2 regions of the Limnohabitans sp. Hippo4 genome follow, and region 2 is predicted to be linked to the other one. Evidence: riboswitches for the same ligand, from Rfam matches in the RefSeq annotation. Region 2 holds a riboswitch; the other holds the start of a gene.
What was found. A riboswitch is a leader RNA that binds a small molecule or an ion and turns the genes downstream of it on or off. The one in region 2 is predicted to bind glycine.

Region 1: it holds a riboswitch for glycine, as region 2 does, so the genes downstream of both, B9Z46_RS08790 (D-amino acid dehydrogenase) here and gcvT (glycine cleavage system aminomethyltransferase GcvT) in region 2, are expected to answer to the same signal.

Annotation. Positions count from the first base shown of each region.
Region 1 is NZ_NESE01000002.1:702,485-717,602, reverse strand. Features, by position in the region: gene boxC (2,3-epoxybenzoyl-CoA dihydrolase) at 1-306, opposite strand, end outside; gene B9Z46_RS08805 (helix-turn-helix transcriptional regulator) at 451-1,374, opposite strand; gene B9Z46_RS08800 (benzoate-CoA ligase family protein) at 1,515-3,080, shown strand; glycine riboswitch at 3,099-3,192, shown strand; glycine riboswitch at 3,203-3,310, shown strand; gene B9Z46_RS08790 (D-amino acid dehydrogenase) at 3,375-4,640, shown strand; gene B9Z46_RS08785 (alcohol dehydrogenase) at 4,737-5,786, shown strand; gene B9Z46_RS08780 (hypothetical protein) at 5,822-6,235, shown strand; gene B9Z46_RS08775 (alpha/beta fold hydrolase) at 6,289-7,329, shown strand; gene B9Z46_RS08770 (alcohol dehydrogenase) at 7,360-8,421, shown strand; gene B9Z46_RS08765 (NAD-dependent succinate-semialdehyde dehydrogenase) at 8,513-9,946, shown strand; gene B9Z46_RS08760 (alpha/beta fold hydrolase) at 10,000-10,797, shown strand; gene B9Z46_RS08755 (CaiB/BaiF CoA-transferase family protein) at 10,794-11,912, shown strand; gene B9Z46_RS08750 (tripartite tricarboxylate transporter substrate binding protein) at 12,066-13,052, shown strand; gene B9Z46_RS08745 (flavin reductase family protein) at 13,205-13,891, shown strand; gene B9Z46_RS08740 (glycerophosphodiester phosphodiesterase family protein) at 14,297-15,118, opposite strand, start outside.
Region 2 is NZ_NESE01000002.1:340,219-355,336, forward strand. Features, by position in the region: gene gcvP (aminomethyl-transferring glycine dehydrogenase) at 1-151, opposite strand, end outside; gene gcvH (glycine cleavage system protein GcvH) at 211-582, opposite strand; gene gcvT (glycine cleavage system aminomethyltransferase GcvT) at 661-1,818, opposite strand; glycine riboswitch at 1,833-1,963, opposite strand; glycine riboswitch at 1,981-2,083, opposite strand; gene B9Z46_RS07130 (electron transfer flavoprotein-ubiquinone oxidoreductase) at 2,118-3,815, opposite strand; gene B9Z46_RS07135 (thioesterase family protein) at 3,952-4,374, shown strand; gene B9Z46_RS07140 (peroxidase-related enzyme) at 4,398-5,000, opposite strand; gene B9Z46_RS07145 (CoA transferase subunit A) at 5,081-5,788, shown strand; gene B9Z46_RS07150 (CoA transferase subunit B) at 5,791-6,432, shown strand; gene B9Z46_RS07155 (NAD-dependent succinate-semialdehyde dehydrogenase) at 6,530-8,008, opposite strand; gene alaS (alanine--tRNA ligase) at 8,106-10,730, shown strand; gene B9Z46_RS07165 (pseudouridine synthase) at 10,812-11,795, opposite strand; gene trmB (tRNA (guanosine(46)-N7)-methyltransferase TrmB) at 11,773-12,510, opposite strand; gene gluQRS (tRNA glutamyl-Q(34) synthetase GluQRS) at 12,507-13,433, opposite strand; gene B9Z46_RS07180 (NAD(P)/FAD-dependent oxidoreductase) at 13,440-14,504, opposite strand; gene B9Z46_RS07185 (LysR family transcriptional regulator) at 14,514-15,118, opposite strand, start outside.

The DNA of each region.
Region 1 (15,118 bases), 360 kb from region 2:
CCAACCATGGGTGGACACGCCCAACATGAAGATGTTGGCGCCAGAGCAGAACACGCGGTCCTTCAAGCTGGTCACCACCACAGAGCGAACTTCTGGGTGCTCAAAGCGAATGCGCTGCAGCGCATCGTGCAATTCAATGTCCACGCCCAAGTCATATGAGTTGAGCTTCAATTTGTAGCCAGGTCGAATGCCTGCGTTTTCGTCGATGTTGATCGACAAGGTGGCCACAGCACCGTCAAAGGCCAAGCTGATGTGCTTGTAGTTTTCTGGGCTGGTTTGGTAATTGACGATGGGCGCTGTAGTCATTGGGGTCTCCTTTAGATGGGTTTGTTAACTCACAATTTGTATGCATTAAATTGCATCATGACATGAATTTTATTGCATCATATTTTTTTGTCAATATGCATTTTAATGCATTTAATTAGTAATTACCCTATATCGCAAGGGAAATCAGGATTCATCGGCTGACAATCCCAAATATTGGCAAACTGAAGCGTGCAAAATTGAATAAGCTTGCTCTTCGCTTTTTGCACTGGTATGCACAGACAGATCAGCTTTGGAGTAAAAGGCTGCGCGCCCCTCCAAGATACGCTTGAGATCCGCCATTGCTTCTTGACTTGCGGCAATTGGGCGCGTGTCGCCTTGCGCGGCTACCCGGCTCATATGGTCAATTGGATCCGCCTGAATCCAAATTGTCGTGCATTGCGACAAAAGTAAGTTGAAATTGGAAGAGTCGGATACCAATCCCCCAGGTGTAGCGATGACTGTCTGCGGCTGATTTTGAATAACCTCGGCAAGCACACGCCGCTCGTATCGTCGGTAAGCATTGGCACCATAAAGATCATGGATTTCACTGATTTGGCAACCCGCAAACTTTTCAATTTCGCGACTCAGTTCAATGAAAGTGAAACCCAAATCATCGGCCAAACGTTGGCCCAGCGTGGTTTTGCCGGCACCTCGCAAACCAATCAAGGCAATGCGTGTACGGCGAGCGGTGGCGTCGCCACTCTCACCAAACATATCGCTCAGCTGCAAGCGCGCACGACGCAAATCAGGCTCTGTGCGTTTGCTCAGTAGCTCACGAATCAACAGCCATTCGGGCGAACTGGTGCTGATGTCACCCAACAGCTCTGCCAATGAACATTTTAAGGCTTGCGAAAGCTGATGAAGCAACAGCACTGAAACATTACCCGAACCAGACTCCAAATTGGCAAGGTGTCTTTCAGAAACCTCTGCAACTAAGGCTACTGCTCTTCGGGTCATGCCTTTGCGCAAGCGCAATGTTCTAGCTCGCTCACCTAATGCCAGCAAAAATGAGTTGCGATGCAGTTCAGAATGGGGTGTGTAAATGTGATCTTGATCTCTTAACAACATGTCTATATTTTCCAAATTTTAGGGTAAACCCTTATAAAATATCTACACAAAACATGCACTTTAATGCATACTACATGAAATGCACAATAGTTCATATCAAAATTTTTGAAATACCGAAAATAAGAGATAGAGAGACAAAAATGACCCCAAACGCAAGCGCTCCCAACACAGAATTTAATTTTGCACAACACATCGTCGCTATCAATTCAGCGCGAGCAGACAAGACAGCACTGATTGACGACTTTGGATCAATCAGCTACGGCCAAATGGCAGACCAAATTCGATGCTTTGCAGGCGGCCTTCAGGCTATGGGCCTTAAACGTGAAGAGCGTTTGCTTTTGCTGATGCAAGACAGCATCGACTGGGTTGTGGCTTTTCTGGGCTCACTTTATGCAGGGGTGGTACCCGTCGCAGTCAACACCTTACTAACTGCTGAAGACTACGCCTTTATGCTGAGCAACAGCCGCGCACAAGCAGCATTGGTGTCAGGCGCTTTGTTACCAACCTTGCAAGATGCAATGCATTTGCAACAAAACGAAGTGCGGCAGGTGGTGGTCTCTCGCCCCACCTCCAGTTTGACAAACTACCAAGTCGACATGGCTGACTTTGTAGCCCAGAATAAGCCCGTATTGCCTGCATCGACTTTGGCCGATGAGCCTGCGTTTTGGCTCTATTCATCTGGCTCAACCGGCAAACCCAAAGGAACGGTGCACAGCCAAGGCAACCTTTACTGGACCGCAGAGTTGTATGGCAAAGGGGTACTGAATTTACAAGAGACTGATACGGTGTTCTCTGCTGCCAAATTGTTTTTTGCCTATGGATTGGGCAACGGTCTTACTTTCCCATTGAGTGTTGGCGCCAGTGTGGTGCTGATGGCCGAACGTCCTACCCCACAGGCCACATTCAAGCGCTTGGTGAGTCACCAACCAACCGTGTTTTACGGCGCGCCAACAGGATATGGCGGAATGCTGGCAAGCCCAGAGTTGCCTTCAAAAGACGCGGTGAATTTGCGTCTGTGTTCCTCGGCTGGTGAAGCACTACCACGTGAAATCGGTGAGCGTTGGACAAGTCATTTCGGCTGCGAGATCATTGATGGCATCGGTTCAACCGAAATGCTGCATGTGTTTCTGTCCAATCGACCTGGCGATGTCCGTTACGGCACTACAGGCAAAGCAGTACCTGGTTATGAAGTACAACTTCGCAATGAAGATGGCAGCGTCGTGACCGGTCACAACGAGATTGGAGATCTTTACATCAAAGGTCCTAGCAGTGCATTGATGTACTGGAACAACCGCGAAAAGTCTCGCGACACTTTCCAAGGCGTATGGACCAAAAGTGGCGACAAATACAGCCGTGATGTGGATGGCTACTACACTTACGCTGGACGCAACGATGACATGCTGAAGGTCAGCGGCATCTATGTCTCGCCTTTCGAAGTGGAAGCCACATTGGTACAGCATCCTGCAATTTTGGAGGTCGCAGTTATCGGAAAAGAAGATACAGACGGACTCACAAAAACAAAAGCTTTTATTGTGCTGAAAGAAGGACAAAACCTAAATGAAGTAGAGGTGAAAGCATTTGTGAAAGAGCGCCTTGCGCCCTACAAATACCCACGCTTTATCGAATTTGTAGCAGAGTTACCCAAGACTGCGACAGGAAAGATTCAGCGATTTCGACTGCGAGATCAGGAGCAACAAGGCACCTGAAGATCAAGTCAGATCACATTTCCCAAATCGGGAGAGACTCTGCGCATTCTTGCAGAGCGCCGAAGGAGCAACCACCCCGGAAACTCTCAGGCAAAAGGACCGATTTGGATAGACACATTTGTGTCAAATACTCTGAAGAGTGATTGAGATTCGTCATCTCGGTCCACCGCAGGAGCAAACTGAACTTTAACGTTCGGTGAATCTCTCAGGTTTCAAACAGAGGGGGTCATGCAGCACACATTCGGTGTGCCGTGTGTCAACCTGTTTGAGACGGTTAAACAAGGGAGAGTCTCCATGAAAAAGCACATGGTTGTTATTGGCGGTGGTATCACGGGCGTCACATCTGCGTATACCTTGATTCAGCAAGGTTTTGATGTCACCCTCATCGAAAAAAATCGATATCCAGGCATGGAAACATCCTATGCCAATGGGGGGCAACTCTCAGCTTCAAACGCTGAAGTTTGGACGCACCCCTCCACCATCATCAAGGGCCTCAAGTGGATGCTCAAAAGCGACGCGCCTCTGCTCATGAATCCTACGCCCACATGGCACAAGCTAAGTTGGATGGCCGAATTCATGACCGCCATGACAAAGTACAAGGACAACACCATTGCCACAGCCAAGCTCGCCATTGAATCTCGTGAGCACCACTTCGCATGGGCCAAGGCCGAAGGCATTGAGTTCGATCACAAACGCGAAGGCATTCTGCATTTTTACCGAGATAAGAAAGGCTTTGACCACGCCGGACAAGTTTCTAAGTTGCTTGCGCAGGGGGGCCTGCCCCGTCGCGCAGTGACCCCTGAGGAGATCAAGGTCATCGAGCCCACGCTGCAAGGCAATTACTACGGTGGTTACTTCACCGAAAGTGATTCGACAGGAGACATTCACAAATTCACCTATGGTCTGGCCAAAGCATGCGAGCGTCTAGGCGTGAAAATCCTCAACGAACATGAGGTACTGAGTGTGGCTGCAAATGGTCAAAGTGCATTTGTACAAGTTAAACACGCTGGAGAGACCGACTCACTGACTTTTGATGGCATCGTCATCTGTGCAGGTGTGCATGGCCGCAGACTGGCTGCGCAATTGGGTGATCGACTGAACATTTACCCAGTCAAGGGTTACTCGATCACGGTGAATTTGCCAGATGGCGCCAGTCAGGCTGCAGCACCTCAGGTCAGTCTTCTCGATGACGAGACCAAATTGGTCACCAGCCGTTTAGGCGTTGACCGTTTCCGCGTGGCAGGTACCGCAGAGTTCAACGGCATCAATTTGGACATCCGTGCAGACCGCATTCAACCCTTAATTCAATGGGTCAACCAGTGCTTCCCTGGAATCGATACTCGCAAGGTCATTCCCTGGGCAGGGTTGCGTCCCATGATGCCTAACATGCTGCCTCGCGTGGGCGTAGGCAAAAAAGCCAATGTGTTTTACAACACAGGACATGGCCACCTTGGTTGGACACTGAGCGCAATCACAGCACATCAACTTGCAGGTCATGTCATGGCTTGGTCACAAGAGCAAAGCGGGATTTCAGAACTGGCCCTCGCTCATCAGGAATGATTTTCAAATTTCAAATTCATCCATTTTTAAATAATTTATCCGCAAAGCAGTAAAAAAGGCCGAATGGCCAAGCGGCGCCACATTAAGGAAACAACCATGTCCATGATCAGTTACCAAGTCGAAGCCTTTGGCCGACCACTTGCGCAAGTTATTCGAGATATACCCAACCCGCTTGGCAGCGAGGTGGTCATCAAGGTCGGAAGTTGTGGCGTTTGCCACAGCGATGTGCACTTGCACGATGGTTACTTTGACCTCGGCAATGACATCAAGCTCGACATGACGCGTACCGTCAAACCACCTCGGACTCTTGGTCACGAAATAGCTGGTACGGTCGTGGCTGTGGGACCTGAGGTCAAGGGCGTTAAAGTTGGCGACAAACGCGTGGTTTTTCCATGGATTGGCTGCGGCACTTGTGCTCTTTGCGAAACAGGTAATGAGCATCTGTGCAACAGTCCACAAGCTTTGGGCATTCACCGCGATGGTGGGTTTGCTTCACACACTGTCGTTCCGCACGAGCGATACTTGCTTGATTACGGCAATCTGCCAGAAGAACAAGCTTGCACCTATGCTTGTTCCGGCTTAACCGCCTACAGTGCTCTCAAAAAAGTTGCGCCTCTCGGCCCGAAAGATCCATTGCTCATCATAGGTGCAGGCGGTGTGGGATTGTCAGGCATTCGACTGGCACGGCAAATGTTTGAAACGCCGCCCATTGTGCTTGAACTGGACAAGAGCAAGTGGGATATTGCCCGTGAGGCAGGAGCAGGCGAGATCATTGACCCCAATGCAGAAGGTGCACTCAAATCTCTGATGAAGGCAACTGGCGGCGTAGCCGCAGCGATTGACTTTGTGGGTGCAGCAGCCACTTTCAATTTCGGCTTTCAAGCTTTGCGCAAAGCAGGTAAATTGGTTTGCGTCGGTTTGTTTGGAGGATCATCACCTATCGTGCCTGCGATGGTGTCAATGAAAGCTGTGAGCGTCACGGGTTCGTATGTGGGCAGTCTGCAGGAAATGCAGGAACTGATGGTCATCGCAAAAACGGGTGTACTACCCGACCTACCCCTAGGAACACAATCGTTGGACACCGCCACACAGGCTTTAGAGGACTTGCGCGCTGGTCGCATTCGCGGTCGCACCATCCTTAAATAATTCGACTAGCTTAAGACAAACTTCGGAGAGTAGACATGGAACAACCTGATTGGAACACCCTGAGTCCCGCACGCATGTGGCGTGATTGGATTGCCAAAAGTGAAGCACAGTGGAGTGAAGCCGTTTCACAAATGCTTAAAAATGAGCACACTGGCGAAGCCATGAATCGGCAGTTGAACGAAATGCAACTTCTTCATCGGCAATTTTCTGAACTTGCGCAGGCCTCGTTGGCCACAGCAAATCTGCCATCGCGAAATGATTTTGAAGCGCTAGACGAGCGCATGGGTCGACTTGAAGATGGGCTGGCACAAGTGGCTGCAGAACTTTCTCGGCTTGTCCAAGCGCTAGCGGTGTCTGGGGGCAATGCCAATGCAGATCAAATAGTAAATACATCTCGTCCCACGCGCAATCGCAAGCCAGCCAGTGATTTGATCCAAACAAGGGGTTGAGAGTGAAAACTAATTCGACCCGCCCAGCCGTTCTACCTAGCTTGCCTAATCCTGTGCAACGTACTCTAGAGCGGATAGGTTTGCCGGGTACTGATTTTGCCGACCTGACAGGTCCTTTGGGAGCTACGCCCAAGAACACCATCCACGCTCAGGGCACACTCAAGCTTCACCATTTCAAACCGTTGACCGACAACGTTTACCGAGTGCCTGTGCTGATCGTCACCTCCTTGGTCAATCAGCCTTACATTTTGGATTTAGTGCCCGGTCAAAGCATGGTCGAATTCTTGCTAATGCAAGGCTATGACGTTTACATGATCGAATGGGGACGTCCGCGCAAAGCCCATCAACACTTGACACTTGAAGATCATGTACTCGACAGATTACCAGCTTGTGTCAAACAAGTCTTGCAACACAGTGGTGAAAAAGAACTGTCCATCATCGGCTATTGTGTTGGAGGTTTGCTAGCTGTACTTTGGGCTGCGTTGAGTGCCAGCGCCAATGGCAGCAAAGCCTCACCGCTTAAAAATCTGGTTTGCATGGCCACTCCGGTCAACAGCGACGGCCTCGAATCGCTCAAGGCCTGGATGGGCGAAGACTTTGACGAGGAAGCCCTGCTGGCCGAACACGGCAACGTACCGGCCGAGTGGGTGCAAAACGCTCTTCGCGCACTTCGTCCTTTTGGAAAAGTTGCAGGTGCAATGAACCTGCTGAACAACGCAGACAAGCAAGAAGTGATTCGCAGTAATCTTCGAATGGGCAAATGGGAAAGTGACAACATTCCCTTTCCAGGTGGTGTCTTCCGTCAAATGGTCAATGACTTCCTGCGCGGCAATCGATTGATGGAAGGCCAATGGCAAATTGGCGGACAAACAGTGAAATTGGAAGACATCCGCATACCTTTCCTCCATTTGCTTGCTCAGGATGATCACATCACGCCCTATGCCTCCTCTCGTGACCTAGTTCTCAAGGTGGGCAGTCCCGACCGTCAAGAACTGATTCTCAAAGGCGGTCATGTCGGATTGGTCGCCGGTCGCGGTGCTGAATTGCGCATGTGGCCAGCGCTTGATAGTTGGCTTGCGCCCCGCTCGGTTTAAAAAAATCTTCTCACAACTTAAGGAAAATAAATGCGTTGCTACTGTGTACTTCACCACGGACAGGCTCTAGAAATGGTAGAAAAACCCATGCCTGAGCCTCAAGGCACCGAAGTCCTGCTCAAGGTTCGCGCGGCTGGTGTTTGCCACACCGATCTACACCTTTGGGAAGGTCATTACGACCTAGGTGGTGGGAAAAAATTAACCTTGGCGGAACGTGGCATCAAACCACCTCTGACATTGAGTCACGAAATTGTCGGTGAAGTGGTCTCTGCCGGGCCTGATGCTCACAGCGCGGGAGGTGTCAAAACAGGAAACGTTGCGCTGTTACACCCTTGGATTGGTTGTGGGGAATGTCCCGCGTGTCAGCGTGGCGAGGAAAATATTTGCATCAAACCGCAAGCTCTGGGTGTTGTCAGACCAGGCGGCTTTGCAGAATATGTGATCGTTCCGCATCCACGCTACTTGGTTGACATTGAAGGACTCGAACCAGCCCAAGCAGCGCCCTTGGCTTGTGCTGGCGTCACCACCTACAGTGCGTTGAAGAAATTGGGTGATCGAATCCATACAGACCCTGTCGTCATCATCGGTGCGGGTGGTTTGGGCTTGATGGCCATTGAAGTGTTGAAAGCATTGGGTGGGAAAGGTGCCATTGTGGTGGACCTCGACCCTATCAAGCGTAAGGCTGCACTCAATGCTGGTGCATTGGAAGTGGTGGACGCGCGTGCAACTGACGCAGCACAACAGATACAGCAAGCAACTGGTGGTGGCGCCAGAGCGGTTCTCGACCTGGTCGGTGCGACACCCACCGTTGGATTGGCCATTGCCTCAGCAGCACGTGGCGGTCACATTGTGATTTGCGGCTTAATGGGTGGCGATCTCTCTTTGGCCTTGCCTATCATTCCAATGCGACCACTGACCCTTCAAGGCAGCTATGTCGGCACACTGAAAGAATTGGAAGAGTTGGTGAGTTTGGTGAAGCAATCAGGAATGAAAGCCATCCCTGTCAATACCCGGCCACTCTCTGAAGCCAATACCGCACTGCAGGATCTGCACCACGGCAAAGTAGTCGGCCGCACTGTACTGATCCCATGAAGCTTTTCCGATTCCAGACCTGCATCGTCCATGTTCGGACCTGTTGCTGAATTTTTCTGAACCACACAGACAGTCAATTTAAGGAATTTTGATGAACTACCCCCAATTAAGCTTGTACATTGATGGCGAATTCCTTCACGGCAATGGACGAAAGGAACAGGAGATCCTCAATCCTGCCACTCACCAAGTGATTGGTCAGCTGCCGCACGCCAGCACAGAAGACTTAGACCGTGCACTTGCTGCTGCAGACCTTGCATTTCAAAGCTGGAAGAAAACCTCACCCCTTGAACGCAGCAAAATCTTGCGCAAAGCGGGTGAACTGATGCGTGAACGCGCGGCCGATATCGGCCGCGGCATCACCATGGATCAGGGTAAGCCCCTGCACGAAAGTACTGGTGAGGTCATGGCTTGCGGCGAACACGCCGAGTGGCACGCTGAAGAATGTCGTCGCATTTACGGTCGTGTGATACCCGCACGCAACACAGCAGTGAGACAGACTGTGCTACGAGAGCCTGTGGGCGTCGTGGCGGCATTCTCGCCTTGGAACTTCCCTTTCAGTCAGGCTGTGCGAAAGGTATCTGCAGCTCTTGGTGCAGGTTGCTCAATCATTCTCAAAGGCCCTGAAGACGCACCCAGCGCCGTCGTAGCACTTGCCAAAATTTTTCACGACGCTGGCCTGCCTAAGGGGGTTTTGAATATCGTTTGGGGCGTTCCATCTGAAGTTTCAGATCATTTGCTGAACAGCCCTGTTGTTCGAAAAATCACTTTCACTGGTTCAACACCTGTTGGCAGAATGTTGGCGGCTAAAGCTGCTGGACAAATGAAGCGCAGCACCATGGAACTTGGTGGTCATGCACCTGTGATCGTCTGCAATGATGCAGACCTTGAACAGGCACTGAATAACCTTGCGCCCTTCAAGTTCCGCAATGCGGGTCAAGTTTGCATCTCCCCAACTCGCTTCTATATTCAAAACGGTGTTTATGACCGTTTTGTAACTGGCTTCTTGGAAAAGGCTCAATCACTCAAAGTTGGTGATGGTCTGAAAGAGGGAACTCAAATGGGGCCTCTGGCCCAGCATCGCCGAGTTTCTGCCGTCCAATCTTTGGTAGAAGATGCGCGCGAGCGTGGTGCTAATGTCCTATTGGGTGGTGCACCTATGCCAGGTGCAGGTAACTTCTATGCTCCCACTGTATTGTCAGATCTCTCTGACGATTCACGCCTCATGCGTGAAGAACCATTTGGACCCGTTGCCAGCATGATCCGATTTGATGGCATCGACGAGGTCTTGAAGCGCGCCAACAGCTTGCCTTTTGGACTGGCCTCCTATGTATTCACGCAGTCCAGCCGTAATGCACATGTTTTAAGCACAGGCTTAGCTGCAGGCATGGTTTCGATCAACCATCTAGGCTTGGCACTGGCAGAGACACCATTTGGTGGCATCAATGACAGTGGTATGGGAAGTGAAGGTGGCAGTGAAACATTTGACGGTTACTTGAATACCAAATTCGTCACACACCTTAATTGATGCCTGAGTGCAACTTTCTTATTTTTGAATACGTAACCAGGTGCTGAATCACAATGGCTTTTGTTAAACGACAGGATGCAAGCATCTACTGGAACTCAATGGGAAAAGGTGAACCGGTGGTGCTCATCATGGGCCTTGGTTGCAGCTCAGCCATGTGGTTTCGAATTGCGCCTCAGTTGGCCCGAAACCACCGCGTGATCCTGTTAGATAACCGTGGTAGCGGACAAACTCGCACGCGAACAGCACTGGTTCATCGAATAACGGCCATGGCTTCTGATGTTGCAGCTGTGCTCGACGCTGCGGGTGAAAGTTCAGCACATGTGATCGGATTTTCCATGGGCGGAATGATTGCCCAGCAATTTGCAGTTGATAACCCCCATCGTTTGAGAACACTTTCCCTGTTAGGGACTCAGCCTGGCTTCCCATGGGCTATTCAAGCAGCCAGCCCCGTACTGCGATTGCTGCTTGAAAAAGCGAAAATGTCACCTGAAGACAGTTTGCGACAAATGAGGCCGCATACCTACAGCCGACATACCGCCGACTCGCTGTTTGAAGAGGATGCGCTGGTTCGACTCGCAAACACACCAACACCCCGCGACTATCAAGCGCAACTCTATGGCCTGTTTTATTGGTCGGTCTATTCTCAACTGCCTAACATCCAAGTACCTACGCTTGTCATGCATGGTGTAGATGATGAACTGATTCCCATCGAGAACGGACAACTGATTGCTGCCCGAATTCCTGGTGCTCACCTTGTAGAACTTGAAAATACAAGTCACTGGCTTATGACCGATGCAAACGCTGTGTGTCTCAATACCCTGCAGCAGCATTTGAAATCCACAACACAATGAACCCCAACCCAACTACACCTTCTCTCGGTAGCCTTAACGGCTTGCGCGTGATCGATCTGTCTAGAGTACTAGGTGGCCCTTATTGCGGCCAAATTTTGGCAGACCACGGTGCCGACGTCATCAAAATTGAACCGCCCCAGGGCGACGAGACCCGTACCTGGGGCCCACCATTTGAAAAGGGTGTGGCCTCCTACTACATGGGCCTTAACCGCAATAAGCGCGGTGTGCGAATGGACTTGACCCAGCCAACAGAACGCGAGCAACTTCTCAAGATGTTGGCCAATGCCGATGTTCTCCTTGAAAACTTTAAAACAGGTACTCTCGAAAAATGGGGCATTGGATACGAAACTCTCAAAGTTCAATTTCCTCGTCTGATTCACTGCCGTGTGAGTGGCTATGGCGCCGATGGACCTCTTGGCGGCCTGCCCGGATACGACGCTGCAATTCAAGCACTCAGCGGCATCATGAGTGTGAATGGCGAGGTGGGCGGTGAACCCTTGCGAGTAGGTTTACCCGTCGTAGACATGGTGACAGGATTGAATGCTGCATTGGGCGTGCTCATGGCATTGCAAGAGCGGCAACACAGCGGTAAAGGTCAATTTGTAGAAGCTTCTCTTTACGATTGCGGCCTCTCTTTGCTCCATCCCCATGCCGCCAACTGGTTTGGTGACGGTAGGCGGCCTGGACGAACTGGCAATGCCCATCCCAACATTTACCCCTATGACGCTTTTCCAACAGCCAGTGTTCCAATTTTTCTCGCAGTTGGCAATGATCGTCAATTTCAGCAATTGTGCATGACCTTAGGTCAGGCCTCACTTGCCCATGATGAAGCCTATTCCAGTGCGGGCGGGCGATCGGTCAATCGCGCCTCACTTAGAGAAAAACTGGTCGCTTTGCTGGCGTCATTAGAGGGGGTTGCATTGGTAGAACAACTGAGCGCCATGGGTGTACCTTGTGCACCCATTTTGGATGTAACAGAGGCTCTGAACCATCCCCATACAAAACATCGCGAAATGACCGTGTCTATGCCCAATGGTTATCGTGGCATTGCATCACCTATCAAACTCAGCCGGACACCAGCAACTTACCGGATGCCACCTCCGGCTGAAAGCTAATGTCCTCCATCAATGACTAAAACCATAGGAGAAAACAAATTAAATTATTTAATTTTTCAATTCACCACAAATCATGTCAATGGACACGGAACCTAACATTCATTGCCGCGTCCTCTGGACTGCATCTAACCCTTTAAACATAAAAAATCAATTATGAAAATTCATCAATTACTCAAAGGATTCATGGTCCTTGCAGGTGCTTTAAGCATTAACCTCGTCCATGCCCAAAACTATCCCTCAGCCAAGACCATCAGTCTGATCGTTCCTTATCCAGCTGGCGGTCCCTCTGACTTTTTTGCACGCAAGGTTCAACCTGATGCTGCTGCCAAACTGGGTCAAACCATGATCATCGAAAACGTTGGCGGCGCTGGCGGTGCCATTGGCATGGGCAAAGTGATCAATGCTCCTGCCGATGGTTACACGCTTAGCTTGGGCAGCCCAATGGAGTTGGTTCTGGCGCCGATGGCGATTCAAGGCGTAAAGTACAAGTCGGAAGACTTTAAATTGGTCGCGCAGTTTGCAACAACCAACACAGTTTTAGCTGTCCGTAATACGCTGAATGTAAAAACAGTCGACGAGTTACTGGCCTTGGCTCGTAAGAACACCGAAAAACCACTGAGCTATGGCAGTGTTGGCCCTGGGTCTCTTTACCACTTGATCGGTGAAAAATTTTCCCAATTGACCAAGGTTCAAATGTTGCATGTTCCCTACAAAGGCATCGCTCCACTTCTGAGCGATCTCATGGGCGGACAAATCGATATGGCTTTTCTTCCTTTAGCGGGCTCTATCCCTGCTACGCTTGCTGATGGCAAAATTCAGGGCTTGGCTGTGACCTCCAAAACTCCGCACCAGCTTTTCAAACAGTATCCTGCCATGGCCGCCATGAAAGGCCTAGAAAGCATGGACTTTGACATCTGGGCAGGCGTGCAAGTTCACAAGAACACCCCAGAGAACGTGGTAAACGCTTTAAACAAAGCCTTTTATGCTTCAGCTGAAGCACCCGAAACTCGGAAAGCGCTTGAATCCAGCGGCAACGTTGTGCTTCCTCCTCGCACTCCCGCTGAACTTTCACGAATCTACCAAAACGAGATTGAGCGTTACCGCGCAATAGCCAAGTCGATCAACCTGCAACCACAATGAAATTCAAAGCAAACTTAGATAAGTTTGAAATGAAATTTATTCTATAAACTCACAAGGGTCTTCATGACCCTTGTGATGCTCCCTAAATCTTGTGGGCAAACTCGAACATAATTTACTTTTTTAAAGTGAATCGCCACAAATTCGAGATCTTCATGTATTACGAACCAGGCAAAACACCTCACGGTCTTCCGCATGATCCATTTAAATCTTGTGTAATTCCACGACCAATTGGTTGGATTTCAACTGTTGATGCAAAGGGTCGGGACAATTTGGCACCCTACAGTCAATTTCAAAATGTCACATTTGATCCACCCATTGTGATGTTCAGTGCCAATCAAAACACACACGGATCTCGCAAGGACTCCGTGAACAATGCAGAACAAACTGGCGAGTTCGTCTGGAACATGGCCACTTACGATTTGCGCGAAGCAGTCAATCAATCTGCACAAGAGCTGCCTCATGGCGAAGATGAGTTTGAAGTTGCCGGCCTTGAAAAACTCTCTTCTTCATTGGTCAAGCCAAAACGTGTCAAAGGCTCACCGATTCAGTTTGAATGCACTTACCTGAATACTGTTCGTTTTCCTGGCACCCCTCCAATGGGATCTGTGGATGTAGTATTCGGTCGAGTTGTAGCCATTCACATTGATGATGCCATCATCACACCAGAAGGGTTGATTGATGTATTGAAGATCAAACCTCTGGCACGTATGGGCTATTACGATTACACCTATGTGGACAACAAATTTCAGATGGTGATTCCTGGAAACAGCAAGGCACTATTAGCGGGACTTGAGGGGTCAGCCGATAAAGTTCAAAGTTCAATTGGCGGGTCGAAATAATCAGATTTGAATTTCTAGAAATGAGAACATTTGCCAGCGTCCAGATTCTAGACACCCCTTACCCGTCAAGATCACACCAATCGTCCATATTCTGGACACCCTACAACCGTCCAGAGTTATCCAAGCGTCCAGACTCTGGACACCCCCTACCCGTCCAGACCAATTCAAGCGTCCAGAGCTGGACACTTAAGAAAAAACACGCAAAATACCCAATTACACAGTTAATTGCACATCAATTATTTATTGCTTGTAACCCGCTTAAAACAAGCATACTTTCAAGAAACTGTTTTCTGTTAATCCGTAGGTCCCTGGTTCGAGCCCAGGTCGAGGAGCCAAAATAAGAAACCCCTTCAGCAGAAATGCCGAAGGGGTTTTTTCTTTGAGTGCTACATTTCTATCCAATATTTAACGAGCCAAGGCGGTGAGGGCCTCTCGCCCCAGGTCTGGATGATCCGTAAAAAAGCCATCCATTCCGACCTCCACAAAGGCCCTCAATTGTGCTGCCATGTCACCTTTTGCCGCCGGGCTGGAACCGAGGGCTAGTTCAGAAGGAAGAAATTGATTCTCAGCTCTAAACGTCCAGCCATGAACTAACAAACTACGGGCATGGGCTTCATTGATCAACTCTGTGGGTGGTAGCAAACGTCGACCATCAGTGGGCACAATCAGCTGAGTGTGAGCACCGATGCCATCCGCATAACCCTTGATGAAGTCCAAGCCCGGAGCAAGGGCCAAGTCTTGATATCCACGAGAATCCCCCGAGAGTTGAAAGTCGTAAGGTTTTCCATTGGCACTCAGTAGTTGTATCAGTTGTAGCTTCGTTCGACTGCGAAGATACTGAAGATTACTCACTTCAAAAGACTGAATGAAAATGGGTGCAACTCGGCTATTGCCATAAGCCGCATGCAATTGCGTTAACAGCAAATCCTCCATGCGAGGCAGGCCTTTGGCATCAGTGAAACTTTTAAAGTAGCTTGGATGCTTTGTTTCAGGATAAATGCCAATGGTGCGACTTAATTCTAGACTGCGCCGCTTCGCCAATTCAATGACCTCAGCCAATGTCGGTATGGGATATCGATCGTTGAAGGCATTGTTGGTCTGCCGAAAATCACGCAAGCGTTCCTGCGCGCGGATGTCTGCTCTAAGTTCTGCGGCTGTGAAGTCTTCTGCGAACCATCCGGCAATGGGTTTACCATCCAGATGTTTGATCACCAGTCGGTCTGCATA
Region 2 (15,118 bases):
GCACGATGCTTTCAATCAAAGCACGCCTAGATGCCACACCAATGACGGACAACATGTGATGCTCATCTGCTTCACTGATGCCAATGTGGCGTGCAATGAATTCACTGTTGTTTTCGAGTTGGCTTAAAGGGGTGGCAGATGACATCAACATGGTGGGGCTTTCAAACGCAAAGTTCGATCAAAACAAGCAACAAAATTTCAATTCTGATTTCAGTTGGATGCAGCAAACGCTGTGTACGCTGTTTCGTCCAACAAAGCATTCACTTGCGATGCATCCGACAACTTCACTTTGAAGAACCAACCGGCACCCAGGGGGTCGGTGTTGGCCAAAGAGGGGTCGTCACGCAGGGCTTCGTTCACTTCGGTAATTTCACCGCTAATGGGCATGTAAACATCGGCTGCAGCCTTCACAGACTCGACCACGCCAGCCACAGCTTTTTGTTCAAAGCTGCTGCCCACTTCAGGCAACTCCACAAACACCACATCACCCAAAGCGTCTTGCGCATGGTGCGTAATGCCCACAGTGGCCACATCGCCTTCAACCTTGATCCACTCGTGCTCTTCGGTGTACTTCAAACTCATTTTTCTCTCCTTGAATAATTTAATTGGGGTCAGATCAACATTAATTATCGGGGTCAGATCACAATTGTTGGGCGATCTTTAGCCGCGGTAATAACGATTAGGAACAAAAGGCATGGCACTGACCGTCATGGGCACTGCTTTGCCGCGCACCATGGCATTCACAACCGTGCTCATTGCAGCATTTGCAACGTCCACATAGCCCATGGCGACAGGCACATTGGTGGTGGGGCCGAGCAAACCACTGGACACTTCACCGATCTTGACGCCCTGCAAGCTTTGCAGTTCTACATGTTCGCGAACGGGCACACGTTCTTTCGCAATCAAACCGACACGTTTGCGAGTTAGAGGATGCGTGCCATCCAATTGGCCCAACACGATGGTGGCACCAGGGAAACCACCAGCGCGTGCGCCACCTGTGCGACGTACTTTTTGAATGGCCCAATTGAGGCCTGCTTCGATAGGGGTAGTGGTGGTGTCGATGTCGTTGCCGTACAAACACAATCCCGCTTCGAGGCGCAGGGAATTGCGAGCACCCAAACCAATGGGCTTCACTTCTGCTTGCGCTAACAAGGCGCGGGCAAATGCATCCACTTCGGTATTGCCCACAGAAATCTCAAACCCATCTTCACCGGTATAGCCAGAACGTGTGATGAACAGATCCGCACCTTGCCATTCAAACGCTGCGCCAGTCATGAACACCAACTTTTCAACGCCTGGCACCATGCGTGACAAAGCATCAACCGCTTTAGGACCTTGCAAAGCCAAGAGGGCGCGCTCGGGCATGGGAATGACTTGGCATCGCGAGCCAATGCGCGCTTGAATGTGTGCGATGTCATTGACTTTGCAAGCACCGTTCACAATCACAAAAATATCAGTGCCGCGGTTGACAAACATCAGGTCGTCAATGATGGTGCCTTCGTCGGTGAGCAGCAAACCATAGCGCTGTTTGCCCACAGGCAAATCGATCACATCGACTGGCATCAAAGATTCAAAGGCTGCCGCGGCATCGGGACCCACCAAACGCAATTGGCCCATGTGCGACACATCAAACAAACCTGCTTCGGCGCGTGTGTGATGGTGCTCGGCCATCAAACCCATGGGGTATTGAACGGGCATGCTGTAACCGGCAAAGGGCACCATGCGTGCGCCAAGCTCTATGTGCAAAGCATTGAGGGGGGTGTTGAGCAAAGCGGTGTCAGCGGACAATTGAATTCTCCAAGGGCAAAGTAAAACCATGACCGAAATCATGGATTGCCCTCGCTGTCCGCTTTACCTGAGCGATTCGCCGGTTGTGTCTTTCGGGGGAAAGACTCACTGCGGGTTGCGCCTTCGGTGGAGGGTTCGACCGGATGGTCCGCCCTCTCTCTCCAGTGAGGATGCGTTGATAAACAAAGTTAACAACGTTTGTCAGTCCTGGGTACCTGAGCGTTCAGAAATCTAAAGATTTCCTGCGCCTTCGGTGGCAGTCTTTTACAAGCCTGCACTCTCCTGACGGCTCAAATTATAAACAGGTCTTTTGAACCTGCCAGCACTTTTTACATGCCAGAGTAGTTAGGTCCACCACCGCCTTCTGGTGTGACCCAGACGATGTTTTGTGTTGGATCTTTGATGTCGCAGGTTTTGCAATGCACGCAATTTTGCGCATTGATTTGCAGACGATCGGATTGGTCTTCGTTCTTGACGTATTCGTAAACGCCAGCAGGGCAATAGCGCGCCTCGGGGCCTGCAAATTTGGCCAAGTTGATGCCCACCGGCACGCTGGCGTCCTTCAAGGTAAGGTGCGCCGGTTGATTCTCTTCGTGGTTGGTGTTGCTGATGAACACACTGGACAATCGATCAAATGTGAGCTTGCCATCGGGCTTGGGATACTGAATGGGTTGGCAATCAGCCGCAGGCTTGAGGTAAGTGTGATCGGCCGCTGCACGGCGAATTGTCCATGGCACATGGCCGCGCAACACAAATTGCTCCACACCGGTCATGAGCGTGCCCACTGTGCGGCCTTTTTTGAACCACTGCTTGAAGTTGCGGGCCTTATTCAACTCGGTGTGCAACCAGCTGTTCTCGAAAGCTTCTGGGTACGCGCTGAGTTCGTCATGCGCGCGTCCAGCTTGCAATGCGTCATAGGCCGCTTCGGCTGCCAACATGCCAGTCTTGATGGCTGCGTGGCTTCCTTTGATGCGGCTGGCATTGAGATACCCCGCATCGCAACCTACCAAGGCGCCACCTGGGAACACAGTTTTAGGCAAGGACAAAAGGCCACCTGCTGTAATGGCACGCGCACCATAAGAAATGCGTTTAGCTGGCGCAATGCCTTTGGCCTCGTCGCCTTCAAAGTACCAGCGAATGTTGGGGTGTGTTTTGAAGCGTTGGAATTCTTCAAAGGGGCTGAGCCAAGGGTTGGTGTAATCCAAGCCCACCACAAAACCCACCACCACTTTGTTGTCTTCCATATGGTACAGGAAAGAGCCGCCGTAGGTGTTTTCGTCTAAGGGCCAGCCAGCGCTGTGCAAGGCCAAGCCAGCTTTGTGACGTGCAGGGTCGATTTCCCATAACTCTTTGATGCCGATGCCGTAGCTTTGCGGATCTTTGCCGTCGTCCAATTTGAACTTGGCAATGACCTGCTTGCCCAAATGGCCCCGCGCGCCTTCAGCAAACACGGTGTACTTGGCATGCAGTTCCATGCCCAATTGGAAGCTGTCCGTTGGCTCGCCATCTTTGCCGATGCCCATGTTGCCAGTGGCCACACCCTTGACGGAGCCGTCGGCGTTGTACAAAACTTCTGCCGCCGTAAAGCCTGGGAAAATTTCTACGCCCAAGGCTTCGGCTTGTTCGCCTAACCAGCGGGTGAGGTTGCCCAAGCTGATGATGTAGTTGCCATCGTTGTGAAAGCAGGGTGGCAGGGCGAAATTGGGGACGCGTGTGGCGCCGTTTTCAGTGGTCATCAAGAAGATGTCTTCCGTGACCGGTTGATTTAAAGGGGCGCCCATTTCTTTCCAGTTGGGAAAGAGTTCAGTCAGGGCAATGGGGTCCATGATGGCGCCCGACAAAATGTGCGCGCCGGGCTCGGAACCTTTTTCCAACACCACCACAGAAACTTCCGTGCCTTTTTCTTGGGCCAATTGCTTCAAGCGAATGGCCGTCGACAAACCTGCTGGGCCACCGCCCACAATCACCACGTCGTATTCCATGGATTCGCGGGGACCGTGTGTATTCAAAATCTCTTCGGGTGTCATGGTGGACTCACATCAAGTTGAAATTTAGGGGCCAAATATGGCAATTTGTCCATTTTAAACGTGGAAGAGGCAGAATCTGCCTTCATCAAGTCACCTAAATGATGACTTAGGCCAATGCAATTAGTCGAGATGAACGATGAAATTTGAAATACCAGAGATCAAGAAAAAAGTTCACGAAATGATCATCCCCATTCGATGGGGTGACATGGATGCCATGGGGCATGTCAACAACACGGTTTACTTTAGATATCTGGAAACCGTGCGCATTGATTATTTCCAGTCGATTGGCTGCGAACCTAATCCGCAAGGGCAGGGTCCCGTCATCGTGAATGCCTTCTGCAATTTCTACAAACAGCTGGAATACCCAGGGAATGTGCTGGCCAAAATGTATGTGAGCGACCCTGCGCGCACCACTTTTGAGAGCTGGTGCACCTTGGAGCTGGTGGACAAGCCTGGAGTGATTTACGCGGCAGGCGGGGCCACCACCATTTGGGTGGATTTCCCTTTGCAAAAAGCCGTGAACTTGCCGGACGAAATCAGGGCTCGCGTGACGCCCTGAAAAAGCAAGCCGCCGAGAGCCTGTTATTTTTGTTTGGGCACGCGACCCATCAAGTAAAACTCAGGATTGGGCATCATGTTACTGAAGCTGGCCATGCGGTTGGACAAACCAAAGAAGGCTGTAATGGCCGCAATGTCCCAGATGTCTTCGTCGTCAAAACCTTGCGCATGCAAAGGCGCAAAGTCGGCATCTTCAATTTGGTCGCTGTGCAAACACACCTTCATGGCGAAATCGAGCATGGCGCGCTGGCGCGGTGAGATGTCTGCTTTGCGATAGTTGACCGCCACTTGATCGGCCACCAAGGGCTTCTTTTCGTAAATGCGCAGGATGGCGCCATGGGCCACCACGCAATACAAACAGTTGTTGGCCGCACTGGTGGTGGTGACGATCATTTCGCGATCGCCTTTGGTCAGGTTGCTGGTGCGACCTACAGACTCGGGCACCATGAGGGCGTCATGGTAAGCAAAGAACGCGCGCCACTCTGCGGGTCTGCGCGCAAAAGCCAAAAAGACTTGCGGCACAAAACCAGCTTTTTCTTGCACCTCCAAAATCTTGGCGCGAATGTCTTCGGGAACATCTTTGAGCTCAGGTACGGGGTAGCGTTGGGCTTTGGCGGTGCTGGTCATGGTCAATCCTTGTCAGTTTTCCGATTCTATTCACCTATTACACTATGGGTTTTAAGTCTTTCCCCTCTTAGGAGTGCCCTGTGAACAAGATTTTCCCCTCTGCGGCCGAGGCGCTGAAAGGCGTCGTGGCAGATGGTCAACTGCTTGCTGTGGGTGGCTTTGGCCTCTGCGGTATCCCTGAAGCCCTGATTGATGCGCTGCGCGACTCTGGCTGCAAAAACCTCACCGCCATTTCGAACAATGCGGGTGTCGACGGTTTTGGCTTGGGCAAGTTGCTTGAAACACGTCAGATTAAAAAAATGATTTCATCCTATGTGGGTGAGAACAAAGAATTTGAGCGTCAGTTTTTGGCGGGTGAATTGGAATTGGAATTCACCCCCCAAGGCACGCTGGCTGAAAAGCTGCGCGCTGGCGGTGCAGGCATTCCAGCCTTCTTCACCAAAACAGGCGTGGGCACTGTGGTGGCAGATGGCAAAGAGCTGCGTGAATTCGATGGCGAAACTTATGTGATGGAGCGCGCTTTGGTGCCTGACGTGTCCTTGGTCAAAGCCTGGCGCGCCGACAAATCAGGCAACTTGCAGTTCCGCCTCACGGCCCGCAACTTCAATCCGGCTGTGGCAATGGCCGGCAAGGTGTGCATTGTGGAAGTCGAAGAGATTGTTGAAACCGGCGACATGGTGCCCGATCAAATTCACTTGCCTGGCATTTATGTTCATCGCTTGGTGCTCAACAAGCACCCCGAAAAGCGCATTGAAAAACGCACCATCACAGAGAAAGCAGGAGTCTGAGCATGAGCTGGAATCAAGACCAAATGGCGGCGCGTGCTGCCCACGAATTGCAAGACGGCTTTTATGTGAACTTGGGTATTGGCATTCCCACTTTGGTGGCCAACCATGTGCCCAGCAACATTGAAGTGTGGCTGCAATCTGAAAACGGCATGCTGGGCATTGGCCCATTCCCCACAGAAGATGAAGTCGACGCCGACTTGATCAATGCGGGCAAACAAACAGTGACCACCATCAAAGGCTCTTCCATCTTTGGCAGTCATGACAGCTTCGCGATGATTCGTGGTGGCAAAATCAATTTGTCCATCCTGGGCGCCATGCAAGTGAGCGAAAAGGGCGACCTGGCCAACTGGATGATTCCAGGCAAGATGGTTAAGGGCATGGGCGGCGCCATGGACTTGGTGGCGGGCGTGAAGCGCGTCATCATCTTGATGGAACACGTGGCCAAGAAAAAAGATGGCACCGAAGATTTGAAAATCTTGCCCCAGTGCACATTGCCTTTAACGGGTGTGGGCGTTGTGGATCGCATCATCACCGATTTGGCTGTGATGGATGTGGTGCCTGAAGGTTTGAAGGTTGTGGAGATGGCGCCCGGTGTGACGCAAGAAGTTTTGCAAAGCAAAACGGGTGTGAAGCTGATTTTCTAAACGAAATTAGAAAATACGTTCAACAAAAAAGCCGCTTCTCAGCGGCTTTTTTCATGGTGTTACATCCTCGTGATGGGGATGATGTGATGAAGTTCAATTACTTCAAAATATCGCCCATGCACAAGTACTTCATCTCGAGGTACTCTTCCATGCCGTGGTGCGAGCCTTCGCGGCCCAAGCCCGATTGCTTCACGCCGCCAAAGGGCACATGCTCAGTGGCAATGATGCCCACATTGATGCCCACCATGCCGTATTCCAAACCTTCACTGACGCGGAAGATGCGGCCCACATCGCGGCTGTAGAAATAACTGGCCAAGCCAAACTCGGTGTTGTTGGCGGCAGCTATGGCTTCTTGCTCTGTTTTGAATTTGAAGACCGGTGCAAAGGGACCGAAGGTTTCTTCGCGCGCGCACAGCATGTCGGATGTGGCATTGCCAATGACGGTGGGTTCAAAGAACTGACCGTTCAAAGCTTTGCCACCTGCCAACACCACACCGCCTTTGGCTTTGGCATCTTCGACGTGGCGTGTGACTTTTTCCAAAGCAGCGGGTTCGATGAGTGGGCCTTGCACTACACCCTCTTCAAAACCGTTGCCCACTTTCAAAGCTTTGACTTTGGCGGCAAACTTTTGCACGAAGGTGTCGTACACCGACTCTTGCACGTAGATGCGATTGGCACACACACACGTTTGTCCCGCGTTGCGGTATTTACTGGCCATGGCACCATCTACAGCGCTGTCAATGTCTGCGTCATCAAACACGATGAAGGGCGCATTGCCGCCTAATTCCAATGAGAGTTTCTTCACTGTGGGTGCCGATTGCGCCATCAAAATACGACCCACTTCGGTGCTGCCTGTAAAGCTGATGTGGCGCACGATGTCGCTAGAGCAGAACACCTTGCCAGCTGCAATGCTGTTGTCTGAATCGGCCGTGAGCAAGTTGATCACGCCATCGGGAATGCCAGCTCGCATGGCCAATTCACCTGCGGCCAAAGCTGTAAGGGGTGTGAGCTCTGCGGGTTTGATCACGACAGTGCAACCGGCAGCCAATGCAGGCGCAACCTTGCGAGTGATCATGGCCAATGGGAAGTTCCATGGCGTGATGGCCGCACAAACGCCAATCGGTTGTTTGATGACCATCAGGCGGCGCGTGTTATCAAACTGAGGCAGTGTTTCGCCATTGACGCGTTTGGCTTCTTCTGCGTACCACTCTACAAAGCTGGCGCCGTACATCACTTCGCCCTTGGCTTCTGCAAAGGGCTTGCCTTGTTCTGCGGTCATGATTCGGCCCAAATCTTCCACATTGGCCATCAGCAAGTCGTACCATTTGCGCAGCAAGATGCTGCGCTCTTTGCTGGTTTTGCCGCGCCAGGCGGGCAGTGCGTTATTGGCCGCTGCAATGGCGGCCTCTGCATCTTGGGCGCTCAGGTTCGCCACATCGGCCAATTTGGCGCCTGTGGCGGGGTCATTGACATCAAAACGGCTGCTGCCTTTGACCCACTGGCCATTGACCAATGCGTCGGTTTTGAGCAGGGTGGGGTCCTTCAACAGGGCCAAGGGGGATGTTTTCATGTCCATAGGGGTCTCCAAGAGAGTTTTTGGGCGCGATTCGCAGCGTCAGCAATCTTATAATGGAAAGTTAGGCCAAGTAAGGCTTTCATAAAGATACCCTGCCATGAGCACACCTGTTATTTCTGTTGCTGAGATTCGCAAAACCTTCCTCGACTTTTTTGCGTCAAAAGGTCACACCGTGGTGGCGTCCAGCCCCTTGGTTCCCGGCAACGACCCCACTTTGATGTTCACCAACTCCGGCATGGTGCAATTCAAGGACGTGTTCTTGGGCACCGACAAACGCAGCTATGTGCGCGCGGCGTCGGTACAAGCTTGCTTGCGCGCAGGCGGCAAACACAACGACTTGGAAAACGTGGGTTACACCGCACGCCACCACACCTTCTTTGAAATGTTGGGCAACTGGAGCTTTGGCGATTACTTCAAACGCGACAGCTTGAAGTGGGCCTGGGAGCTGCTCACCCAAGTTTACAAATTGCCCGCTGACAAACTGTGGGCCACCGTCTACATTGAAGACGACGAAGCCTACGACATTTGGACGAAAGAAATTGGCCTGCCACCCGAGCGCGTGGTGCGCATTGGTGACAACAAAGGCGGACGCTACATGTCCGACAATTTCTGGATGATGGCCGACACCGGGCCTTGCGGTCCTTGCTCCGAAATCTTCTATGACCACGGTCCTGAAATTGCTGGCGGCCCCCCCGGTAGCCCTGAACAAGACGGCGACCGTTACATTGAAATTTGGAACAACGTGTTCATGCAATTCGACATGCAGCCCGACGGCAGCGTGAAGAATTTGCCAGCACCTTGCGTTGACACCGGCATGGGCCTGGAGCGCTTGGCAGCCATTCTGCAGCACGTGCACAGCAACTATGAAATCGACATTTTCGATTCATTGATCAAAGCTGCGTCGCGTGAAACAGGCTGCAAAGATTTGGAAAACAAGTCATTGCGCGTCATTGCCGACCACATTCGCGCCACCGCATTCTTGGTGAGCGATGGCGTGGTGCCCAGCAACGAAGGCCGTGGTTATGTGCAGCGCCGCATTGTGCGCCGTGCTATTCGCCACGGGTACAAGTTGGGCCAAAAAACACCGTTCTTCCACAAGCTTGTGCCCGACCTGGTGAAGTTGATGGGCGCGGCTTATCCCAGCTTGGCCTCACAAGAAAAACGCATCACCGACATCTTGAAGGCTGAAGAAGAGCGCTTCTTTGAAACCTTGGAAGTGGGCATGCAAATTTTGGACGCAGCACTGGAAGGCGGCGTCAAAGTGTTGCCTGGTGAAGTGGCTTTTAAATTGCACGATACCTATGGCTTCCCCTTGGACTTGTCTGCCGACGTTTGCCGCGAGCGCGATTTGAGCGTGGACGAGGCCGGCTTTGCCGCCGCCATGGAGCGTCAAAAAGCCCAAGCCCGTGCGGCTGGCAAATTCAAAATGGACCGCGCGCTGGAGTACACCGGCGCAGGCAACACCTTCGTGGGTTACGACGAACTGCAAGCCACCGCCAAAGTGTTGGCGCTATATGTGGAGGGTACGCCTGCCACTGAACTTAAGGCCGGTCAAAACGGCGTGGTGGTGTTGGACACAACACCTTTCTATGCAGAGTCTGGCGGCCAAGTGGGTGACCAAGGCTTGTTGCAAACAGCGGGCGCCAAGTTTGAAGTGGCCGACACCTTGAAGATCAAGGCGGATGTGTTTGGTCACCATGGCGTGTTGCTGGAAGGCAGCCTCAAAGTGGGCGATGCAGTGCAAGCTCAAGTGAACACCGACGTGCGCGCGGCCACCGTGCGCAATCACTCGGCTACACACTTGATGCACAAAGCCTTGCGAGAAGTCTTGGGTGACCACGTGCAACAAAAAGGTTCCTTGGTGAATGCCGAGCGCACACGCTTTGACTTTGCGCACAACGCCCCGATCACCGAAGAACAAATTTTGGCCATTGAAGCCAAAGTGAACCAAGAAATTTGGGCCAACCCCGCCACGCAAGCCCGTGTGATGGACATTGAGTCGGCGCAAAAAACCGGCGCCATGATGTTGTTTGGCGAGAAGTACGGCGAAACTGTACGCGTGTTGGAAATTGGCTCCAGCCGTGAACTCTGCGGCGGTACCCACGTGCACCGCACGGGCGACATCGGTTTGTTCAAAGTGGTGGCCGAAAGCGGTGTGGCCGCAGGTGTACGCCGCATTGAGGCCGTCACCGGTAGCAATGCCTTGGCTTACTTGCAGTCTCTGGAAGCCACTGTTTCCAAAGCAGCTGGCAGCTTGAAAGCAGCGCCTTCAGAACTCAACAGCCGCATCGCGCAAGTCTTGGACCAAGTGAAATCCTTGGAAAAAGAAATGGCCGCGCTCAAAGGCAAATTGGCCTCATCACAAGGCGACGAGCTAATGACGCAAGCCACCGATGTGAAGGGCGTCAAAGTCTTGGCCGCCTTGCTGCCAGGTGCCGATGCCAAAACATTGCGCGACACCATGGACAAGTTGAAAGACAAGCTGAAAACCGCCGCCATTGTGTTGGCTGCGGTGGACGGTGACAAAGTTCAATTGGCCGCAGGCGTGACCGCCGACACCACAGGCAAAGTGAAGGCTGGTGAGTTGGTGAACTTTGTGGCCCAGCAAGTGGGCGGCAAGGGCGGTGGTAAGCCCGACATGGCCATGGCGGGTGGCACGGATGCAACCCACCTCAATGCTGCATTGGCCAGTGTGCAGGCTTGGGTGACCGAGCGTTTGTGATATTTCAAATGCACTGACGATTTCGTCGTCAGAAATTTGAGTTTGAAGAAAGCCCCGCTAGGGGCTTTTTTCATGGGCGAGTCAACTGAATTTGAGAGCTCTGCAGCTTTCAAACCTTCTGGCAACACCCGCCAGTGGATCATAGAAAGCAATCGTCTTTGCCAGAAGCTGCAAGGGCGAGCTGAAATCATCAAGTTCATCCGCCGCGCGCTTGACCACGGGATAAAACTGATCGCCCATCAAGGGCAAGCCAAGCGCGTTCATATGCACACGCAATTGATGGCGTTGGCCTGTGATGGGTTTCAAAACATAACGCGCCAGGGCTGGCGGCGATGAGGTGACGGTTGGCATGGCTGAAGCGTTGCCATCCAATCGATCAACACAGTCAATCCAAGTTTCGCTGTTCGTTGTTTTGCCATCCTGTATTTCATCAGCGTCCAATTCACGCATCCTGAAAAACTGAACATCTTCCACCATCCTGCTTTTGTGTGTCAGTGGAAATTCAAGCCTCAAGGGAGAGGACTCGGGCGCTGCCGCAATCCCCTCGTATGTTTTATCAACTTCTCGAAGCCTGAACAAGGCTTGGTACGCATCACGGTCTTGCGCTCGAACACTGAACACCACAAGACCTGCAGTCTCTCGATCAATGCGGTGAATAGGTGAGAGCTCTGGCAAATTCAATTGCTGCTTGAGTTGGACCAGCAAACTTTGTTGCACATACTGACCGCCTGGCGTGACCGGCATGAAGTGCGGCTTGTCGGCCACCACCAAGTGCGCGTCTTGAAAAATGATCTGCGCTTTGAATGGTAAGGTGGGTTCATCCGACACCTCGCGAAAGTAGTGCAAGTGCGATTCGCTTAACAAACGCTGCGCGGGTTCAATGCGTTGCCCGATGGCATTCAGCACGCGGCCTTCGTCAAATCGCTTTAGCCACACTTCGCGTTGAACGGCCGGAAATCTTGCGCACAAAAAATCAAGAGCTGTCAGCTGCGTGTTGGCAGGCACGCCCACTTTGCTTGCGCTGACGCCATTGACGAGCAGCTTAGACGCGCTGGAAGACGACATCCCACACACCGTGCCCCAATTTCAAGCCGCGGTTTTCAAACTTTGTGAGCGGGCGGTAGTCTGGCTTTTGCGCATAGCCACCGTGGGAGGCATCCGCGGTGTTTTTCAGCAAAGGCTCTGCACTCAGCACTTCCAAGATTTGAACCGCATATGGCTCCCAATCGGTGGCGCAGTGAATGTAAGCGCCAGGTTTCAGGCGTGCCGCCAGTTTGGCAATCAAAGGTGTTTGAATCAGTCTGCGTTTGTTGTGACGGGACTTGTGCCATGGGTCTGGAAAAAAGATGTGCACGCCGTCAATCGACGACAAAGGCAACATGTTGTCGATTACTTCAACTGCATCGTGTTGCAAGATGCGGATGTTGTGAATGTCTTGTTCGCCAATGCGTTTGAGCAAGGCGCCCACACCGGGTTCATGGACTTCGCAGCACAAAAAATGGTCGTGTGGGCGAACTTTGGCAATGTGTGCGGTGGCCTCACCCATGCCAAAGCCAATTTCCAAAATGACAGGCGCTGGCGCGGTGTCTTGGCCGTTCAAGCCAAAGGCTTTTGTCATGTTCAATGGCTCGGGCGCGTACTGCAGCAAATACTGAGGACCCCACACTTCAAACGCTTTGGCTTGACCGGTGGTGGTGCGGCCGGCGCGCTTTACGTAGCTTTTGATGTTTTTGGGAAACGCCACATCTGCGGGCGCTTGGTTGGAGGTGTCTGAGGTCATGCCTCGATTTTAGTGGCTTCGCGACGTGCCCATTCATCTGTCCACTGCGCAAGCACTGAAGGCAGCTGGCTCATGGCCGTGAAGGTATCTGAAGCAGTATGAAGGTCCAAGCTCGATGCGGCCAGCCTCATGGTGTTGCATATCGCTGCCTCGGTGCTCAAGTCCAAAGCCTTGGCGCCATTTTGCTTCGACAGTTTCTCGCCATTGGGTCCCAACACCAAGGGGGTGTGCAAATAGTGGGGGCGCGCAAGCCCCAAGGCTTCTTGCAACATGATTTGTCTGGCCGTGTTGTCGGTTAGATCTTGACCGCGCACCACATGGCTGATGCCTTGCGCCGCATCGTCTACCACCACAGCCAGCTGGTAGGCCCATAAACCATCTGCACGTTTCAATACAAAATCGCCCACTTCGTCTAAAACGTTTTGCGTTTGTGCGCCTAAGCGTCTATCTGTCCAATGGACCCATGGGCTGCCGCGCTTTGCGCTCCAGGCTTGGGCATTGAATCGCCAAGCTCTGGCGGATTTGCCTTGCAGGCCATCGCGGCAGGTGCCTGGATAAACGGCCGCTTTGTGACGTTCTAAGTTCAACCCCATCAGGGCCTGACTTTCTTCAATTTCTTTGCGCGTGCAGCCGCAGGGGTAGACCAAACCTTGTGCCAACAATTGATCTAGCGCACCTTGATACAAGCTGTTTCGTTGGGATTGGTAGGCAATTTCGCCGTCCCATTGCAAGCCACATTGCTGCAGCTGTTGCATGATGGTTTGGTCGGCACCAGGTACACATCGAGGGCCATCGATGTCCTCCATGCGAACCCTCCATTCGCCCTGGTGAGCGCGCGCATCCAGGTAGCTGGCCAGTGCGGCCACCAATGAGCCGGCGTGCAATTCACCCGTGGGTGAGGGCGCGAATCTGCCGCGATACATTCAGACTTAAATGACAGCGAGGGCCAATTCCAAACCGGAGATGAATGCATCTTCGACGCGATGCCCTAAGCACCAGTCGCCGCACACGCCAATGCCTTGCTTGGGGCTGAGCATGTAAGGTGCACCCAAAGCTTGAAGTGTTTTGGCATAGCGCCAACGGTGCACTTCTGCGTGGGCAGGTGTGGCCCGGATGCCCGTGATTTCTGAAAAAGCTTTGATCAATTTGGCTTGTACACGCTCAGGGGCATCTTCCAAGTGTTCTTGTGACCATGCGGCACTGGCTTGGACGGTCCAGCGTTCAATGTGATCACGCCCCGGTTTAGATGATTCACGTGCCAGCCATGCCACGCGGTGGTGGACGCTGCGCGCAGCATTCCATTGGGGGCCCAAGGTAATCAGGCCGGGTTGAGCCGCATTGGGGAAGGCCACCATCAAGGTCCAGCAGGGTGCCACTTGGACTTTGTTCAAGGCAGCGGCTTGTTCCATTTTGATGTTGGAATTGCGTAGCAAATCAATGGCTTGGTCTGAGGGGATGGCCAAGAGCACTTGGTCAAAACCACTGAACACCGATTGCGCACCTTCGGGCTCTTCGCTGTGCAGTTGCCAAAGTTCAGGATGCAAGGTGTCGCGCTCGATTTTGAAAACGCGCGATTCAAAGTGCACCGCATCGGCTTGAATCAAAGGCTGAGCCCAGGCTTTGACCAAAGCGTTCATGCCGGGGGTGGCCACCCAGTGCTTGTCTTGTGTGTTGCGTGCGGCTTCGACCACGCGGCCCATGGCATCCAGCACGCGCACGGCATTGGCGCTCCAGGGTTTGCAAATTTGAGGGGTGGTGGCCAGCGCTTGTGCGAATCGATCATCGCGCACGGTGAAGTATTGCGCACCATGGTCGAAGCTGCCAAAGCTGGACGCGCGCGTCGACATACGGCCGCTGGCGCCTTTGCTTTTTTCAAAGACGGTGACGCGATGGCCAGCTTGCACCAAGGTGCGCGCGCAGGCAATGCCTGCCATGCCGGCACCCACGATGGCGAAATTTTGAACGGACTTTGTCTGGGTATTTGTTTTTGTCATGGGGCTACTCTACACGCGATAGTGGGGTTGGAGCAATGCCTGTTTGGTGCGGCTTTGTTGTAACTGCGACAGCCACCAACTGAGCGCATGGCCCAGCGGCTTGCCTTGAGGATTGCGCCATGCAAATTCAACTTGGTTGATGCGTTGTAGTCGGCTGACTTTTTTGGCAACCAAGCGACCGCTGTCCAAGTAAGGCTGGGCCATGCTCTCAGGCAAAAAGCCACCGCCCAATCCGCGCAATTGGGCTTCCAATTTGCTGGGCATGTCTGGCACTGTCAAAACATCTTGGCCGCCCAATAGGCCAATGGTGACGCCTTCGCCGCGCTGGACTGAGTCGGCGACGGCCACCGCGCGATGTTCTTGCAAGACAGCGTCAGACAGGGGTTCGGGGGCGGTGGCCAAAGGATGGTGGGGCGCTACGGCGTAGACAAATCGCACTTCGCCCAGGTTTTCGTGCATCAATTCTGCATGGCTGGCAGGCGTGATTAAAACGCCAATGGCCAGATCGGCTTGGCCTGATTTGAGCGCAGCCAAGGTACCCGACAAAGTTTCGTAGCGAATGCGCAATTGGGTGGGCGGCTTGAGGGCTAAAAAAGTTTCGCTCAATTCCATCA